DNA from 3 places in the Luteimonas salinilitoris genome. Region 2 is predicted to be linked to each of the others. Evidence: riboswitches for the same ligand, from Rfam matches in the RefSeq annotation. Region 2 holds a riboswitch; each other region holds the start of a gene.
What was found. Region 2 has a riboswitch for cobalamin ahead of btuB (TonB-dependent vitamin B12 receptor). Riboswitches for the same ligand answer to the same signal wherever they lie in the genome.

Region 1: it holds a riboswitch for cobalamin, as region 2 does, so the genes downstream of both, metE (5-methyltetrahydropteroyltriglutamate--homocysteine S-methyltransferase) here and btuB (TonB-dependent vitamin B12 receptor) in region 2, are expected to answer to the same signal.
Region 3: it holds a riboswitch for cobalamin, as region 2 does, so the genes downstream of both, AB5T46_RS11145 (ribonucleoside-diphosphate reductase subunit alpha) here and btuB (TonB-dependent vitamin B12 receptor) in region 2, are expected to answer to the same signal.

What each region holds. Positions count from the first base shown of each region.
Region 1 covers NZ_JBFWIB010000008.1:3,498-6,522, reverse strand. The annotation lists gene metE (5-methyltetrahydropteroyltriglutamate--homocysteine S-methyltransferase) at 1-934, opposite strand, end outside; cobalamin riboswitch at 1,152-1,453, opposite strand; gene AB5T46_RS12725 (aminoglycoside phosphotransferase family protein) at 1,557-1,733, shown strand; gene AB5T46_RS12720 (CPBP family intramembrane glutamic endopeptidase) at 1,769-2,227, opposite strand; gene AB5T46_RS12715 (transposase) at 2,372-2,836, shown strand; gene AB5T46_RS12710 (MarR family winged helix-turn-helix transcriptional regulator) at 2,850-3,025, opposite strand, start outside.
Region 2 covers NZ_JBFWIB010000005.1:41,085-44,109, reverse strand. The annotation lists gene btuB (TonB-dependent vitamin B12 receptor) at 1-1,573, opposite strand, end outside; cobalamin riboswitch at 1,733-1,979, opposite strand; gene AB5T46_RS09995 (TfoX/Sxy family protein) at 2,308-2,670, opposite strand; gene AB5T46_RS09990 (GAF domain-containing protein) at 2,667-3,025, opposite strand, start outside.
Region 3 covers NZ_JBFWIB010000006.1:43,314-46,338, reverse strand. The annotation lists gene AB5T46_RS11145 (ribonucleoside-diphosphate reductase subunit alpha) at 1-1,069, opposite strand, end outside; cobalamin riboswitch at 1,303-1,610, opposite strand; gene AB5T46_RS11140 (DUF3037 domain-containing protein) at 1,765-2,178, opposite strand; gene AB5T46_RS11135 (HipA family kinase) at 2,159-2,932, opposite strand.

The DNA of each region.
Region 1 (3,025 bases), on a different contig from region 2:
GCGCGAACTGCGCCAACGCCAGCGCACGATCCAGGTCCGTGCGCCAGACGTTGCGGCCGTCGACCAGGCCCAGCGACAACACCTGTGCCGGTTGCAGCGCGTCGAGTACCGCCTCGAGCTGTTCGGGAGCGCGCACCAGGTCGACGTGCAGGCCGTCGACCGGCAGCGAGGCCACCAGCGCGAGATTGTCGCCGAGCGCGCCGAAATAGGTCGTCAGCAGCAGCTTGGGGCGATCGGCGCCGGCGAGCGCATCGTATGCTTTGCGATAAGCGGCATGGTCGTCGTTGTCCTGGTCCAGGACCAGGCAGGGCTCGTCGATCTGCGCCCAGTCAGCGCCCGCAGCCTTCAGCTTGGCGAGCAGCTCCGCATACACCGGCAGCAGCCGGTCGAGCAACGCCAGCCGGTCGCTGCCGTCGGTGGCCTTGGACAGCAGCAGGAAGCTCACCGGCCCCAGCAGCACCGGCCGCGCGTCGTAACCCAGCGCCTTGGCTTCGAGGAACTCGACAACTGGCTTGTCGCCGCGCAGTCGGAAGCTTTGCCTGGCATGCAGCTCCGGCACCAGGTAATGATAGTTGGTGTCGAACCATTTGGTCATTTCCAGCGCGCGCAGATCGATGCCGTCCTTCTGCGCGCCGCGCGCCAGCGCGAAATAGCCGGCCAGCGGATCGCGGTCGGCGAGTTTGCGGTATGCATCTGGAATCGCGTCCAGCCAGAACGCGGTGTCCAGCACGTGGTCGTACAGGGAAAAATCGTTGCAGGGCACGATGTCGGCGCCGGCGGCTTTCTGCAGTTGCCAGTGGCGATGGCGCAACTCGCGTGCGACGGCTTGCAGCTGTTCGGCACCTGACTCTCCGCGCCAGTAGGCTTCCAGCGCTCGTTTCAGCTCGCGTTTGGCGCCGATGCGCGGAAAGCCCAGGTTGGTGACGATGCTCATTTTTTGCGTTTCCTCGATGCGTTGGCGTTTGAGGAACGAAGGAACCGCGCGCCGTTCGTCCGCACGCGAATGCGAACCGCCCGCCACGCCAGCGACCTTCGCCCCCGCGGGCGAGCCGGAACTGCGTGAGGAAGGCGCAGGAGAAAACGCCGCGCGCAAGGCACGGCATCGGCTCCGGCCACTTCCCTGCGGAAGTTCCAGGTCAGGCGGAACGCGCTTTCGCGCTCCGGCCGGGGCAGGTTTCGGGCTCGTGGACTTGAGCTTGGCTTTTTTGTGGGAGCGGCTTTAGCCGCGAGCGCTTTGTCGGTCGTCGCAACCGGAAAAGCTCGCGGCTAAAGCCGCTCCTGCAACAGCTGGGCTCGCCTAATCGCCGGCGTCTTGGAGGACGACAGCGTTCGTTTCCACACACCGCTGCGGGGCAGCGCCGGAATTGGATCGGAAGATCCGCACCAGCTTCCCTTTTAATTTCATCTTTTCATCTGGATGAAGAGATGAAAACCTTCGGCAAGGGCAAATTACGCCCGCCGGCCGGCGCCGTCAAGCCTTCTGCGCGACTGCGACTGCGACTGCGACTGCGACTGCGGCTGCGACTGCGGCTGAGGCGTCGGATGGCCTGTCCGGCATGTTCGAGGAATTTTTGAGCCGCTGGGGCCTGACGCCCGACGGCGCGGCCTTCATCACCCACAGCCGTTCGCTGATGCCCGTGCGCCGCCGCGGCGAGCCGGCGATGCTGAAGATCGCGCACGAAGCCGAAGAGAAGCTCGGCGGGCTGCTGATGTCGTGGCGGGCGGGAGTATAGGAAGAATAAACGCCCTTTTTGTAGAAATCAGGAGTTCAGGAAGGTTCGATGTCCGAGGGTTCCGCCGGGTTGCTCCCGGTCGAGGCCGGCCCGCGCCGACGCCACATCCGATCGACGATCACCAGCACCAACAGCAGCGCCATCATGCCGAGTCCGGCGTACTCGGTGAACGGAACCACGCGTACCGTGTTGTTCAATGCCGTGTGCAGGACCACCGCCAGGAGCAGATTCCCGCCGCTGCGGTTGTAGAGCCAGGTGAACAGGATGCCGAGCAGCACGCACACGCCCACTTTGGCGAACACCATCTGCGGATCTTCGGGATACTGGCCGTTGACGAACAGCGGGTAGTGCCAGAGCCCCCACACGATCCCGATCAGCACCGTGCTCGCCAGCGGACTCATGCGTTTCTGCAGCTCCGGCAGCATCCAGCCGCGCCACCCCGCCTCCTCTCCGACCGCCACGACCAGCAGTGTGAACAGGATCGAGCGCAGCACGAACAGGCCCCACACCGGCAGCGGAAGCCGGTGGGCAAAACGGGGTCAGGTTAGCTTTTCCGACACCGGGGTGCGGTTGCGCCCGACGCGGCGCGGCGGCAGATGATGATGTCGCACGCGCCGGTCCCGGCCCACGATCTGCCGATGGCCCGATTTCCACGGTTCGATCTGCCCGGGGTGCCGCAGCACATCGTGCCACGCGGTAACAATCGCCTGCCCTGTTTCCTCGACGACAGCGACCGCCTTCGCTACCTGACCTTGCTGGGCGACGCCCTGCTGTCCACCGGCGTACGCCTGCACGCATATGTCCTGATGGACAACCACGTCCATCTCTTGGCGACGCCTCCTTTAAGAGGCAGCATCGGCCGGATGATGCAGCGGCTGGGGCGCCAGTACGTCGGCCTGTTCAACGCCCGGCACGGGCGCAGCGGGACGCTGTGGGAAGGCCGCTACAAGGCCTGCCTGGTGGACAGCGAAAGCTACGTGATCGCCTGCTATCGATACATCGAACTCAACCCGGTGCGTGCCCGCATGACCGACGATCCCGCTGCATACCGCTGGTCGAGCTGCGCCGCCAATCTCGGCCAGCGGCCGCAATCGATTCTGTAGATAGATCACCGCACTAAAATCCGCGCAAGAACTGCCTCAGCAGATCATCCAATTGGGTGCGTTGCTCATCGGTCAGGGCGGCGACCAGTTTTGCCTGTGTCTCGACATGGGCGGTCACCGCTTCATCGATCAGCTTGAGCCCCTGCGGAGAAAGAGAAATCAGAAATCCGCGACCATCATCGGGATTCC
Region 2 (3,025 bases):
TGCGCGCGCGCCGTGCCAAAAGGCGTCCATGGTTGGCGCCGTCGCTGCGGTTGCGCGGATCGACGTGGCTCAGCTGCGCCGACACGTCCCAGCCCGCCAGCGCGGTGGCGAAGGTCAGCTCCGCGCCGCGCAGGCGCGCCTCGTCGACGTTCACCGGCCGGAAGATCGTGGCGTCGTAGTTGATCAGGTCGTCGACGCGGTTCTGGTACAGGTCGAGCGACCAGCTCCAGCCGGCGCGGGCCTGGGCGATACCGAGGTTGAGGTTGTCCGACTGCTCCGGATCGAGATCCGGATTGCCCGAGAACGGGAAATACAGATCGTTGAAGCTCGGCGCGCGGAAGCCGGTGGCGTAGCTGGCGGTCAGCCGCAGGTCCGGGCCGAAGGCCAGGCCCCAGGCGAGGCTGCCGGTGGCGTGGCTGCCGAACTGCTCGTTGTCGTCGTTGCGCACGCTGGCCTGCCACTGCTGCGCGCCGAAGTCGCCCTGCCAGAGGGCGAACACGCCGATGTTGTCGCGGCTGGCGAGGTCGTATTCGGTGCTGCCGGCAATACGGTCGTCGAGCCAGTCGGCGCCGACGCTCAGCACCTGCTCCGCGGCCAGGGTGATGTCGGCCTGCAGCGAGGCCTGCTCGCGGCGGGTGCGCAGATGGGCGACGAAGTCGCCGTCGAGGTAGTCGTCGGTGCGGTCCTCGCTGCGGCCGAGGCCGGCCTGCAGCGCCAGCGTGTCCGACGGCTCGAAGCGGAGCTTGGCGCCGATCACCTGCTGCACGGTCTCGGAATGGTTGGCCCAGGTGCCGTCGTAGTGATTGTCGCCTTCGGCGCGCAGCGCCACTCCGTCCAGCGTCCACGCATCGGAGAACGTGACGCCGCCACGAAGGCTGGCCGAGAGGTTGCGGTAGCCGTCGCGGTCGGGCTCCTCGGCGAAGCAGCCGGCGCCGAAACCCGCCAGCGTGCCGCGGCAGGCATCGATGCCGTCGGTGCGCTGGTAGGCGACATCGGCGCCGAACCAGGCGCGTTCGCTGCCGCCACCGATGCCGGCGCCGGCTTCGCGCAGGCCGTGGCTGCCGATACCGGCGTGGAAGCGCGGCCGTGGCGGACCGCTGTCGCGGCGGGTGAAGATCTGGATCACGCCGCCGATCGCGTCGGCGCCGTACAGGCTCGAGTGCGGCCCGCGCACGATCTCGATGCGGTCGATCTGCGCCACCGGGATGTCCTGCAGCGCCGGCAGGCCGGCGGTGGCCGAGCCGATGCGCACGCCGTCGATCAGCACCAGCACCTGGTTGGAGCCGGCGCCGCGCATGAACAGCGAACTCTGCTTGCCGGCACCGCCGCTGTTGACCAGGTTGATGCCGGCGCGGCCGCGCAGCAGGTCGGGCAGGGAGACGGCCTGGCTGCGCTCGATCTCGGCGCGGTCGATCACCTGCGCCGGTACCAGGCTGTCGGCCAGCGCGATCTTCGTGCGGGTGGCGGTGACGATGACCTCGTCGAGGTCGGTGGCCGCGGGGGCGGCGAGCGCCGGCAGCGGCGCGAGCGCGGCCGCGAGGGCCAGGGTGAGGATCCGGTACTGCATGTACATTCTCCATCGCGCGCACCCACGCACGCGGTAGCGGTGAAGGCACGCGCGGCGACGCGCGGGCCCGGTGGAGCTGCGCGAGGAGAAGGGAGGCGGCGGAAGCGGACGGCAGGCGTCGGCATCGCTGCCACGACGCCCTCCGCATCGGCAACCGGTCAGGGGAAGGTTCCCCTGCTTCAGGCCGGTCTCCGGGCTTGCGGGCGAACCGGCGGCAAATGCTTGCCGGTTCCGGCGATCGCGCCTTCCCATGCATGCGTTCCGGAATCCGGAACCGGCACAGTGGCGATTGCGACGCCTGACTCGCTTACCGTTGCGGGGGCAGCGCCGGACTGGCCGCGAGGGCGTCACCGGCTTCCCGTTTCAACCCGGCGGCGGCTGCCGTCGGGTCACCTGAAGCGGGCCGATTGTACGCGATGCGGGGCGGTGCCGCGCCAGGCAATCCTTTCCGCTGCGACGAAGCCAGCCCCGTCGCCACGGGCGGTGTCAGTGAATAGCCCGCACCCCAAGCCGAAGATGAGGTCCATCGTGACGGGCTTGGCGATTGATTGGCACCGCCCATGGCGACGGGCTTCGTCTCGCCGCAACGGAGAAGGCTGCCTGGCGCGGCATCGCGCGCATGGCGCGCTTCTACGAACACACACGTTGCGTGCCCGCCGCCTTCGGAAACGCAGCGCCGCGAGCACGCACACGGGAGGCAACATCGGGCGTGATCGGCCATGAGTCATGGCCGAGGCGTCTCAATCGTCGTCGTCGGTCGCCGGAAAATCAGGTGGGGCCGGAGCGTCTTCCTGATGGACGGTGGTCGTCACCGGCCCCGCCGCGGGGCGGCCGCGCGGCGGCGGCAGGTCGGCGATCGCGGCCTCGGCGGCCTCGACCAGCTGCTGGCGGCGGGCCTCGGGCACCTCCTGCCAATGGCAGTCGAGCAGCGCGCCCTCGAGTGCGTAGAGCAGGTTGAGGCTGGGGCGGAAACCGGCGCGGCGCACGCGCATGTAGGCGTCGACCGGGCCGGCCGCCTCCAGGTCCTCGCGCGTGCGCAGTCCCACCTGGCGCAGCCAGGCGGCGGACTTCGGACCGATGTTGCGCATCTTGGGTGCGGTCATCGCAGCGACTCCAACCAGATCCGGGCGATGGTTTCCAGTCCGGCCTGGTCGTCGGCATCGAAGCGCGCCGTCCGCGGGCTGTCGAGGTCGAACACGCCGATCAGGGTGTCGCCCTCGTACAGCGGCACCACCAGTTCCGAACGCGAGGCAGCGTCGCAGGCGATGTGGCCCGGATAAGCGTGCACATCGTCGATCCGCTGCGTGCTGCGGGTGCGCGCCGCGGCGCCGCACACGCCCTTGTCCAGCGGAATGCGCACGCAGGCGGGCTGCCCCTGGAACGGGCCGACCACCAGCTCGGTGCCGTCGAAGAAATAGAAGCCCGCCCAGTTGAGGTCCGGCAGCGCGTGGAACACCA
Region 3 (3,025 bases), on a different contig from region 2:
AGTTGGCCAGGTTGAGGTTATGGGTGCGGCGCGCATCGTCGCCGGTGTTGTCGCGCAGCTCCAGGAACTCCTCGACGTCGGCGTGCCACGGCTCGAGGTACACGCAGGCCGCGCCCTTGCGCTTGCCGCCCTGGTTGACCGCCGACACCGAGGAGTCGAGCGTCTTCAGCCACGGCACGATGCCGTTGGAGTGGCCGTTGGTCGATTTGATCAGCGAACCGCGCGAACGCACCCGGGTGTAGCTCACGCCGATGCCGCCGCTGAACTTCGACAACTGGGCGATGTCGCCGTACTTCTGGTAGATCGACTCCAGCGTGTCCTGCGGCGAGTCGAGCAGGAAGCATGAGGACAGCTGCTCGTGAGTGGTGCCGGAATTGAACAGTGTCGGCGAACTCGGCAGGTAGTCCAGCTGCCCCATCCGCCGATAGAGCGCCAACGCCTCGGGCACGTCCTCGCTCAGCGCGCAGGCGATGCGCATGAAGAACTGCTGCGGGGTCTCGATCACCTTGCGTGCATGCGGATGGCGCAGCAGGTAGCGGTCGTACAGGGTGCGCAGGCCGAAGTAGTCGAAGCCCATGTCCAGCGCCGGGTCGATGGCGTCGTTGAGCTTGCGCGCATTGGTCTGCACGAAGTCGAGCAGGCGGTCGTTGATCAGGCCGAGCTCATGGCCGCGCATCACCGACTGCGAGAAGGCGTGGATCTCCTGCCCCATCACCTCCTTGCCGATCACGTTGGCCAGCAGGCGCGCGGCCAGGCGGCTGTACTCGGGCTCCTCGGCGGTCAGCAGCGCCGCGGTGCGGATCGACAGCTCGTCGAGCTCGCGGGTGCTGGCGCCGTCGTAGAGGCCGGAGATGGTGCGCGTGGCCACGCGCATCGGGTCGATCGCATGCAGGCCCTCGCAGCAGCGCTGCACGGCACGCACGATCTTGTTGAGGTCGACCGGCTCGCGGCTGCCGTTGCGCTTGGTCACGTGCATGGCGGTGGCGGTGGGCGGCGGGGTCAGCAGGAAAGAAGGATCCTGCTGCGCGGCGGCCCGATCGGCGGTAACGACGGCGTCGCTCTGGTTCATTTCGGTGTTCTCCATGCGGGACGCACAGCCGCCTGACCCGCGCAGGCGGCGGAGGACACGGGCGCGCGACGGCGATGACGTCGTCGCGGCCTCGCCCCCTCGGGCGAGCGGTCTCGTCGCAGGATGGGAAAGCGGCGTCGCAGCGGTCGCGACCGCATCCGGTGACGGACGGTCGCGCGTCTGCTTCGCCAGCCATCTCCCCCCGGAGATTCCGCAGCCGGCACCGCGCGTCGTGCTTCGCGCGGCTGTCGGCAGGTCTTCGGACTCATGGGCGTGGAGCGAGGAACGAGTGAAGAGGAACGAGGAACGAGTAAAGGCCAAGACGACCCGCTTTCAGCTGTTACTCGTTCCTCGTTCCTCTCTACTCGTTCCTGCTCTGTTCCTAGCCCGCCGCTTCCCGAGGCCGTGCCTCAGTGCTGTGTGGCGGGGTCGTTCCCAATTACCGCTGCGGGGCAGTGCCGGACTGGCCCGAAGGCGTCACCGGCTTCCCGTTTTCATCCGGCGGGTAGCGACCGCCGGAACCGACGACCACAAGATAGTGGGGGCGCCATGTTCCGTCAACACCAAATGTGGTGCACATCGTGCAGCCGCATCAGCTGCCGGCGTGTCCACGCGGGTGCGCCGCCGAAGCGCGCGCGGGTTCGGTCCGCAGCCAGCCAATCGCTCGCCCATGCGCATCGCGCCGCGAATCCGCTTCAGCGCCCGTTGCCGTCCGCCGGTGCGGGCGGCAGCACCATGCGCTGCATCAGGTGTCGAAGGGTGCTGGCGGGATCGGCGGCGCATTGGCCGGTGTGTACGGGCGACATCTGGATGACGGCGCTGCGCCGGGCGGTCAGCGAGTGGAAGCGCGCGCGCGGCGGCAGCTGTCCGATCGGGCCGCTGTCCGGGCCGCCGCGACAGACCGCCACGATCGCGTCGAGGTGGCGGCGCAGGGCGTCGACGTCGATGGTCGGGTCCAGCGTGCGCAACCGTGCCGGTTCGAGCGCGACAGCGGCGTCGAGGAAGCCGAGTGCGGGGCAGGACAGCAGCACGCCGACGTTGACGAACTCCTCGCGCTCGACCCGCGGCACGGCGCGGATCACCGCATAGTCATACAGATGCGCGTGCACGCAGGGCCTCCTCCACGAAGACGTGCCGCGCCTGCAGGCGCCGGCACAGGTGCTCGATGTAGCCGTCGCGACGCGATTGCGCCGTCGCCGCCTCCGCGGTCTCGTCCAGCCAGTCGTCCGGCACCAGGTCGACCGCTCGCCGGATCAGCGTCTCGTCCAGTGCCGCCGTCATGCGTGCGTCGGCCGCCTCCAGCGAGTCCGCGAAAGGCAGCAGCACGTGGTCGGCGATCATCCGGAACGGGCTGGCGGCGGCCTTCTCCGCATTGTCCCAGTCGTGGTGGAAGTACAGCGCGGCGCCATGGTCGATCAGCATCAGCCGGCGATGCCAGATCATCAGGTTCGGATTGCGCGCGGTGCGGTCGACGTTGCTGACATAGGCGTCGAACCAGACGATGGCCGAGGCGAGATCGCTGTCGGGCCGGTCGGCGACGGGGTCGAAGGCGATCGCGCCGGGCAGGTAGTCCAGGCCGAGGTTGAGCCCGGCGCTGGCGCGGATCAGCGCCTGGATCTCCGGATCGCCCTCGGTCCGGGCGAGCTCCGGATCCAGCGTGATCTTCACTATTTCAGGGACCGGAAGCCCGAGCGCGCGCGCGAGTTCGCCGGCGATCAGTTCCGCCACCAGCGCCCTGGGGCCCTGGCCGGCGCCACGGAACTTGAGCACGTACATGCCCTCGTCGTCGGCCTCGATCACCGCGGGCAGCGAGCCGCCCTCGCGCAGCGGCGTGACATAGCGGGTGGTGCGGACCGTTCTCAGGATCGGGCTCCCGAAGGCAGGCGCAGATGGTACCCGTCGCCGCTGTCGCGCGCCGGGGCGTCGATCGGCGGCACATCCGCGAGGCCGCGCCGG